DNA from 2 places in the Silvimonas iriomotensis genome. Region 1 is predicted to be linked to the other one. Evidence: predicted binding sites of a transcription regulator. Region 1 holds the regulator's gene; the other holds the start of a gene.
The links. The regulator FNR, encoded in region 1, switches genes on or off when oxygen is low (the NO sensors DNR and NnrR bind a similar motif). The targets are predictions, from matches to a motif close to TTGATNNNNATCAA.
Positions count from the first base shown of each region.

Region 2: a site for FNR is predicted at 1,958-1,971, ahead of IEX57_RS02075 (DUF3149 domain-containing protein). Genes of this name have one in related genera too.

Region 1 covers NZ_BMLX01000001.1:1,129,964-1,134,181, reverse strand. The annotation lists gene dnaE (DNA polymerase III subunit alpha) at 1-190, opposite strand, end outside; gene IEX57_RS05005 (putative motility protein) at 318-551, shown strand; gene IEX57_RS05000 (phasin family protein) at 722-1,285, shown strand; gene IEX57_RS04995 (hypothetical protein) at 1,370-2,065, opposite strand; gene fnr (fumarate/nitrate reduction transcriptional regulator Fnr) at 2,078-2,824, opposite strand; gene hemN (oxygen-independent coproporphyrinogen III oxidase) at 3,042-4,218, shown strand, end outside.
Region 2 covers NZ_BMLX01000001.1:461,303-465,520, reverse strand. The annotation lists gene ppnP (pyrimidine/purine nucleoside phosphorylase) at 1-231, shown strand, start outside; gene IEX57_RS02090 (metal-dependent hydrolase) at 303-830, shown strand; gene IEX57_RS02085 (DinB family protein) at 866-1,381, shown strand; gene IEX57_RS02080 (YajQ family cyclic di-GMP-binding protein) at 1,422-1,907, shown strand; gene IEX57_RS02075 (DUF3149 domain-containing protein) at 2,036-2,218, shown strand; gene IEX57_RS02070 (ArnT family glycosyltransferase) at 2,276-3,925, opposite strand; gene IEX57_RS02065 (type B 50S ribosomal protein L31) at 4,025-4,218, opposite strand, start outside.

The DNA of each region.
Region 1 (4,218 bases):
GCTTCAGGCCGGTGTTGCGGCAGGCTTTGTACAGCTTGACCATGCCAAACAGGTTCATCAGATCCGAAACAGCCAGGGCTGGCATGCCCAGCTTTTTGGCCTGGCTGACCGCATCGTCAATACGGACAATGCCGTCGGTCACAGAGAATTCGGAGTGAAGGCGGAGATGGATAAAGGCAGGGGTATTCATCCGCAAATTCTATCACTGCTAATCAAGACAGAGGCAGGCGCGCGTTGAACAGTGTGGGCGGACTAACTTGCATTTGTAATAAATTCCAGGTTAAGGTGTTGATTCCTATAGAGGAGTCTTCAGCCTTATGGATGCAAGTGCAGTCAGCAGTCAAAGCAACGCGGTGAATCAGAGCATGAACCAGCTCAACGCCACGGTGCTGCAACCCGCCGCCAACGCCAATTCGATCAACGTGGCCGTCATGAAAAAAGCCAATGACGCGCAAGCTTCTGCGGCCCTTAGCCTGTTGCAGGCGCTGCCGCCAGTGCCGCAGTACAACAATCCGTCCAACCTGGGTAACAGCGTGGACGTCAAAGCGTAAAGCCTGCAAATCAAACAACTGTTTGATCCTGTTTATAAAAAAACGACCGTCAGGTCGTTTTTTTTCGTGCTGGATTTTTCTGATGCATTGCACAAAATAAGGTTGACATATGAATGCATTCTGCCAGAATGCCCTCAAATGTTGCATTGCACAACCACTTAGGAAAAATCATGACGCTTGGTACCAACCGTTTCGCCGAAGAGTTTTCCCGCGCTCAACAAGTCGGGATCGAACAGTCTCTGGGTTTTGCCCGTACCGTCCTGACCGGTACAGAGCGCCTCTGGGCGGTGCAACTGGGTTTTGCCCGTGCACTGTTGTCTGACAACGAGCACGCTGCCAAGTCCCTTGCTGGTGCCAAGGACGCGAATGAAGCGCTGGCCGTTCAGCGCGAACTGGTCGAACCCGTGACCGAAAAAACCACCGCCGCCTGGCGCGAAGCCGTGGGCATTGCCCATGCCACCCAGAAAGAACTGGGTGAACTGGTGGAAAAACATCTGAAGCAAACCAGCGAAGAAGTACTGGCTGGTCTGGACAAGCTGGCTGAACAATATCCGGCCGGTGCCGCAGGTGTGAAGAGCCTGCGTCAAGGCGTGGCCACCACGTTTGATGTGTACGATTCCGCGATCGCCGCAACCCGCAAGCAAAGCGAAGAGTGGCTGGCTGCGACCGTGCAGAACATCAACAAGGCCAGCTCTACCGCTGCAGCCAATCGCCGCAAGGCCGCTGCTGCCTGACCTGTTTACTAGCGCATATCTGCCGATTGCGTTAACGGCCCCTTCATAAGGGGCCGTTTTTTATTTGGGCCGACACTGTGTGAGTCAGGGTTTGGGGTTGACCGCCTGCGCGGCCAGGAACCAGTTGGCCAGTTGGCGGGCCGGGGATTCACGGGTCAGCGGGTTGAGTAGCAGGGCGCATTGATCGGCAAACCAGGGCTGGAACGGCCCGGTATCAATGGCCAGATAGCTGCGGGCATCGTCTTGCAGGTGCGTCAGGCTGTGGTCGATCAGCGTTTGCCAGGATTGCAGATCAAACGAACTGGCACCCGGTTGCTGCAAGGCATGCAGCAACCATTGCCAGACAGATTCAGACTGCGCCAGCCAGCCGCTGGCAATGCTGTTCAGAAAAGCACCGGCCCCAGGGCCGCCGGCGTGAAGCCAGGCTTTGGGAAACGGCGGCGCCAGCGCATCCAGTACCGGCGTGGCCAGGGCGAAATCATCATGGTTGCCACCCGCGGCAACCATCCAGCCCATGGTTTTACCAAACGGATTGTGCAGATTGACCGCCAGGTCCAGAAGGCGCCAGCCACCTTGCCGGGCAACGGCCAAGTGTTGCTGGTAAGCAGCCATATTGCCCGGATTGATCAGCACCAGCGTGCTGTCTGCCGTGGGGGCGGGCGGAAGCGCTGCCGCCGCCTCCGCCGGGAATACAGGCAGCCCCAGCCCGGCCTGTCCCAGGCGTTCAAGTACGGCAGAGGCTTGTGCGGCAGGGGCAATCAGGCAGAGCTGGGCGATCATGGGGGCGCGGGGTCAGTTGCCCTGGCAGCTATTCATCAACTGCTTCAGGCCTTCGATGTCTTTGAGTTCAATCAAACGGTTCTGTACCCGCAGTAAACCCTGGTCCTGGAAGCGTGACAAGGTGCGGCTGACGGTTTCCAGTTTCAGGCCCAGATAGCTGCCGATTTCTTCACGCGTCATGCGCAAATGAAAACTGTGCTGCGAGTAACCGCGCAAGGCAAAACGTTGTGACAGGTTCAGCAGGAATGCCGCAATGCGCTCCTCAGCCTTCATGTTGCCCAGCAACAGCATGACGCCATGATCGCGGACGATCTCGCGGCTCATCAGGCGGTACAGGTGGCGCTGCAGCGAGGGAATGCGGCGCGACATGTTTTCCATTTCATTGAATGGCAACTCGCACACTTCGCTGTCTTCCAGTGCCACCGCATCGCAGGTGTGGTGCTCGGTGCTGATGGCATCCATGCCGATCAGTTCACCGTTCATGTGAAAGCCCGTGACCTGCTCCCGGCCATCTTCAGAGACAACACTGGTCTTGAAAAAACCCAGGCGCACAGCGTAAAGCGAGTGAAACGGTTCGCCGGCCCGATAGAGCGCTTCGCCCCGCTTGATCGGGCGGCCCTGGCTGACAAGCTGGTCGACCTGACGCATTTCATCGGGAGAGAGCCCGACAGGCAGGCACAGTTCGCGCAGGCTGCAACTGGAGCAGGCATGGCGCAATTGCTTGAGACCGGTTTCACGTAACTGGATAGGTGAGAGCATGGTTGTTTTTCCACTTGGACTTCAGATAATTGCCTGCAGGCCAGAGCCAAAGTCACGGTTGGGGCTGGTCTGTCAGAAACGGTCGGTCGCTGAGGGCATCTATTAATTACATGTGCGAAGTAGATGCGAGCATCATGCGATTTGCTTTGATCTGTATCAAGTAAATATCTCCAGGGTGGAGGCAAACTGTTTACCCTGAATTTTCAGGGCAGGACAAATGCATACAGCCGCCTACATCCAGCAAGTCGAGTTCGATCGCCCCCTTGTCGAACGCTACGATGGCCAGGGGCCTCGCTACACCTCATATCCCACTGCTGACCGCTTTGGTCCGCTGAGTGTCGACGCCTATGCCGCGTCGCTGCAGCAGTCCCGCGTGGGGGAGGCAGACCGCCCGGCATCGCTGTATTTTCATCTGCCTTTTTGCAATACCGTCTGCTACTACTGCGCCTGTAACAAGATCATCACCAAAAATGAAAGCAGGGCAGTTGAATATGTCGAATATCTTAAAAAAGAAATTCGGCTGCTGGCAAATATATTGCCATATACCATGAAGGTTGGCCAGATTCATTTTGGCGGTGGTACACCTACTTTTTTGCCGGAAGCACAACTTGCCGATTTGATTTCAGAAATCAATAAGAATTTCCATATTTTGCCAAATGGCGAATATTCGATCGAAATTGATCCGCGCAAATTGCAGCCCGCCAAAATCAGCCTCCTGGCCCAGGCCGGTTTTAACCGCATGAGTGTTGGCGTGCAGGATTTTGACGAGCGCGTGCAGCGCGCCGTGAACCGCGTGCAGAGCGAAGCGCAAACCCGTATGGTGATCGACGCCGCGCGCAGCATGGGTTTCCGCTCGGTCAGCATTGATCTGATCTACGGCTTGCCGTTCCAGTCGGTGCAAAGTGTGTTGCGCACAATCGACCGGGTTCTGGCAATCAGGCCAGACCGACTTGCGCTTTATAATTATGCGCATTTGCCTGAAAGATTCAAAACACAACGGCAAATGGATGCCAGTGCATTGCCGGGGGCATCAGAAAAACTCGATATCCTGCAATCTGCAATTGAGCGGCTTACCGAGGCCGGATATGTCTATATCGGTATGGATCATTTTGCATTGCCGGATGATGATCTGGCCGTAGCGCAAAGGCGTGGCACTTTGCAGCGCAATTTCCAGGGTTATTCAACCTGGGCGGAATCTGATTTATTGGCATTTGGCGTTTCCGGTATTGGCAAAGTGGGCGCCGGTTATTTCCAGAACGCCAAAGAGATCGAACAGTACTACGCCATGCTGGATGAAGACATCCTGCCCATCGTGCGGGGGTACGAGCTGAACCGCGATGATCTGTTGCGGCGATCGGTCATTCAGGGGCTGATGTGTCGCTTCAATCTGGACT
Region 2 (4,218 bases), 670 kb from region 1:
CTGGCCGATGGCACCCGCAAAAGCGTGGGCGTGATCCTGCCGTCCAAACTGGTGTTCAATACCGGCGCCCCGGAAATCATGGAATTGATCGCCGGCAAATGTGTGGTGAAACTGGCTGGCGAAAGCGAAGCCGTCACCTACACTGGCGGCCAGTCGTTCAACGTGCCGGGCAACAGCAGCTTTGATATCGAAACGGTCGAGACCCTGCATTACGTTTGCCACTTTGGCTAAGCGCTGACGCCTGTCCTGACGCCCGGCCTGCCTGTGCAGCGCCGGGCGTTTTTACATCTACCGGAGCCGCCGTGACCACTGTTGTCACCCACGCCGTTGTCGCCGCCACGCTGGTGCGGTTGCTGCCCCAGCGCTGGCGTTCGCGCCCTTTGTATGTGCTGGCCATGCTGGGTAGCATGGTGCCAGACCTGGACACCATCGGCCTCAAGTTCGGCATCGCCTACGACAGCCCCTACGGCCACCGTGGCGCAACGCATTCGCTGCTGTTTGCCGTGGTGCTGGGTGGTTTGATGGCAGGGTGGCTGGCACGCCGGCACGGCGCATTGCTGCGTCACTGGGCCATTCTGGCCGCATGTGTGTTCAGCCATCCCGTCATGGATGCGCTCACTAACGGCGGCCGTGGCGTGGCGTTTTTCTGGCCACTGAGCGACGCACGCTTTTTCTTCGGGCTCCACCCGATCATGGTCTCGCCCATTGGCGCGCGGTTCTTTTCAGAACGCGGTCTCATCACGCTGGAAAGTGAGTTTGTCCTGGTCTGGATACCCTGCATTGTGGTCTGGCTGGTTTTAGCACTTTGGCCGGACCGCAAACGCCGTTAAAATCCAGTATCCACATCAACCACCTGTGCCCGCGCATGATCACCAACGCCGCAGTCCGTCTTCTGGCGCAATACAACCGCTGGATGAATGAGCGCCTGTACGCCATGGCAGACACGCTGGGCGAGGAATTGCGCACAGCGGATCGCGGCGCGTTTTTTGGCTCTGTGCATGGCACGCTGGATCACCTGGTGCGTGGCGACATGAACTGGCTGGCGCGCTTTGAAAACCAGCCTTTGCCCGACTTCGGCCCCGACGCGCTGGTGTGCCCCACGTGGGAGGCGCTGCTTGCGCTACGCCAGCAAACTGACCAGCACATCGACACCTGGGCCGGTACGGTCAGCGATGCCTGGCTGGCGGCACCATTGAGCTGGTACAGCGCCATGTATCACCAGCAAATGAACATGCCGGCATGGATTGCCGTCAGCCACTTTTTCAATCACCAGACGCATCACCGCGGCCAGGTTACCACCCTGTTCTCGCAACTGGGCATGGATATCGGCGTCACCGACCTGCCCATGATGCCGTCTCTTCACCACACAACGCCGGACTGATCGCCGCCGGCTTTCATACTGAAAACAGCAGGAGTACGACATGCCCTCTTTCGATATCGTTTCTGAAGTCAACGACGTGGAAGTGCGTAACGCACTGGAGCAAACCAACAAGGAAGTCGGCACCCGCTTTGACTTCAAGGGCTCTGACGCCCGCGTGGAACAAGCCGAGAAAGTCCTGACCATTTTTGCCGACAACGACTTTCAGCTGGAACAGGTCAAGGACATCCTGACTGCCAAACTGACCAAGCGCGGCGTCGACATCCGCTGCCTGGATGAAGCCAAGAGCGAGAAAGTGTCGGGCAACAAGGTCAAACAGGCCATTACGGTACGCACCGGCATCAGCGGGGACGAAGCCAAGAAAATCGTCAAACTGATCAAGGACTCCAAACTCAAGGTACAAGCCGCCATTCAGGGCGACGAAGTACGTGTGTCCGGCGCCAAGCGCGACACCCTGCAAGAAGCCATCGCCGTGATCCGCAAGCAGGTTACCGACTACCCGGTGCAGTTCCAGAACTTCCGCGACTGACCGGCCTTGGGGCGGCAATGCTGCCAGCAGGCACTAATTACTGCAGTTGATTGATTAGTATCAAGATTCCGGATACGACTCCGCGCCATGATCTTGTCATTACATGCACGCGTGGCAGGAGTCACATCATGGAAAACTCCCCCTGGGAAGCCCTGTTCTTCTCTGATATTGGTCTGTTGAGCCTGTTTACCATTGGTTTTGTGCTGGTCATGGCGGTGTATATCTTTCTGTTCGTACGCCGCAATGTGATGAACGCCGTGGATCCGGACACCATCCAGCAAAAAGACCAGCACACGCCGCAGCATTCCTGATCACTGCAGCAAAACAAAAAGACCGGCCTTGGCCGGTCTTTTTGTTGGCACCCGCGCCTAGCGCGTGGCGACAGAGCGTGTTTTGTCCAGCAGGTAAAAGTGTTCATGGCGCTCACCCGGGCGGGCACCATCCCACAATACCATAGACCCCGGCGGCGGGTCACCTGCCACCAGTTGCAGACGGCAATTGGTCACATCGCGCCGTTGCAGCGCCAGGTGCGAGAAATAATCGACCGACGCGGCCATAGAGTCGGACACCAGCGAGCCATCAATACACCCGGCCGGCTGCTTGTTCACGGCCACCTGCAGGCTCTCAACTACGGTCCGATAGCTCTTGGAGGCATCCAGCCACGGCTGCCACAAGCCCATCAGCGCACCCCACAGCAAGGTCACACCGCATGCCCAGTTGGTGATGGCCAGCCGACCCAGCGGACGCTTGCGCAGCAACACCCAGCACCAGGTGATCGAGATCGCCAGCGTAAACAGCACGCCACCCCACACCACATGCGGATGCCAGGAGGGGCTGGCCTCGGCCAGTGTTCTGGCCCAGGTCGCCGGCGTGCCCGTCGTCAGCACGATCCACGCACACCACAGCAAAAAGGTGCCGACGCCAAAGGTCATGATGCCAAACCAGTTCAGCGCCGCGGCCGCGCCACGCTGCAAGCGATCGATCCCGCTGGTAGTCAGTAAAGACAACGTGGGCAGAACCAGCAACAGCGCCGACTCGCCAATCAGGTCACCGGCCAGCGATAGCCAGACAGAGTTCAGTACCAGCACCACAATCGGCAGAGTCAGCTTCGGTTGCGCCAGTTGCGAGCGGTTGGACCAGATACCCCAGACACCCAGCGGCAATACCGGCCAGGCAAACCACAACACAATGGAAAAATAGAACCCGAACGAATGGAACGGTTGCCAGGAAGCTAGGCCACCAAAAGCGCCAAATGCGTAGTAATCCAGCCAGATCCGGAAAGCCTCCGGATTGGTGTGATACAGATCGCCCACCCACATCAAGCCCAGCGGCACCGAGGTGACAAGCGCGGTGAGCAAGGTCGCCAGATACCAGGCGCGGCGCCACGGCCGGAACCCCAGCAGCGCGACGGCCGTCACAAAACTGAGCAGGAACTCGCCCCAGGACGCGCCCAGCAGCAACATCAACCAGGAGAGGCCCAGCAACAAGCCGCCCTGCACCGGTTGGCGCAACGCCCATGCCAGCGCATAGAGCTGCCAGCTAAAGCCCGCCAGCACGATCACCTGCGGCGCCAGATGGTGACCCCAGATAATCAGCCCGATGCTGCCAATCAGGGCCATGACGGCCACACGGCCTTGCCGGCGACCATACAGTTCACGACCGGCCAGACCAAGACCCCACATGGCCAGCGCCATCCATGCGCCGGTTGCCAGCCGCGCGGCGTCATGCACCGCCATGCCCAGGTGCGACAAGGGCCAGGCAAACAGGCAGGCAGACCAGTAATACAAAGGGCCATACAAGAGGTAAGGATTGTCGCCCCACCACGGCAGCGCCCAGTGCTGCCCTTCCACGTAATGCTTGATCACCGCGGCCGTTTCCAGCTCCGCCGGCTTCCAGGGATCATGCCCGATCAAGCCTGGCAGCAGCCACACAAGACAAAGCAACAGCAACATCCATGGGCGCTGGCCCGGTGGCAGTGGCGGCTGCTCGCGTTCGGTTTCAGGGACGTAGGTAAGCATGCGGGGATTCTAACCGGCAAAACGCGGGAAAGGACAGAAACAAAAAAGGCAGCTTGAACAAGCTGCCTTTTTTGCGATGTACGACACAACGCCGGCTGATCAGCCCTTGTTGCTGGTGTACATGGAGTACTTCTGACGGAACTTCTCGACACGGCCAGCGGTGTCCAGCACCTTTTGCTTGCCGGTGTAGAACGGGTGCGATTCGGACGACACGTCCAGACGCACAACCGGGTATTCCTTGCCATCAGTCCACTTCATGGTTTCGCCGCCACGAGCAGTCATGGTCGAACGGG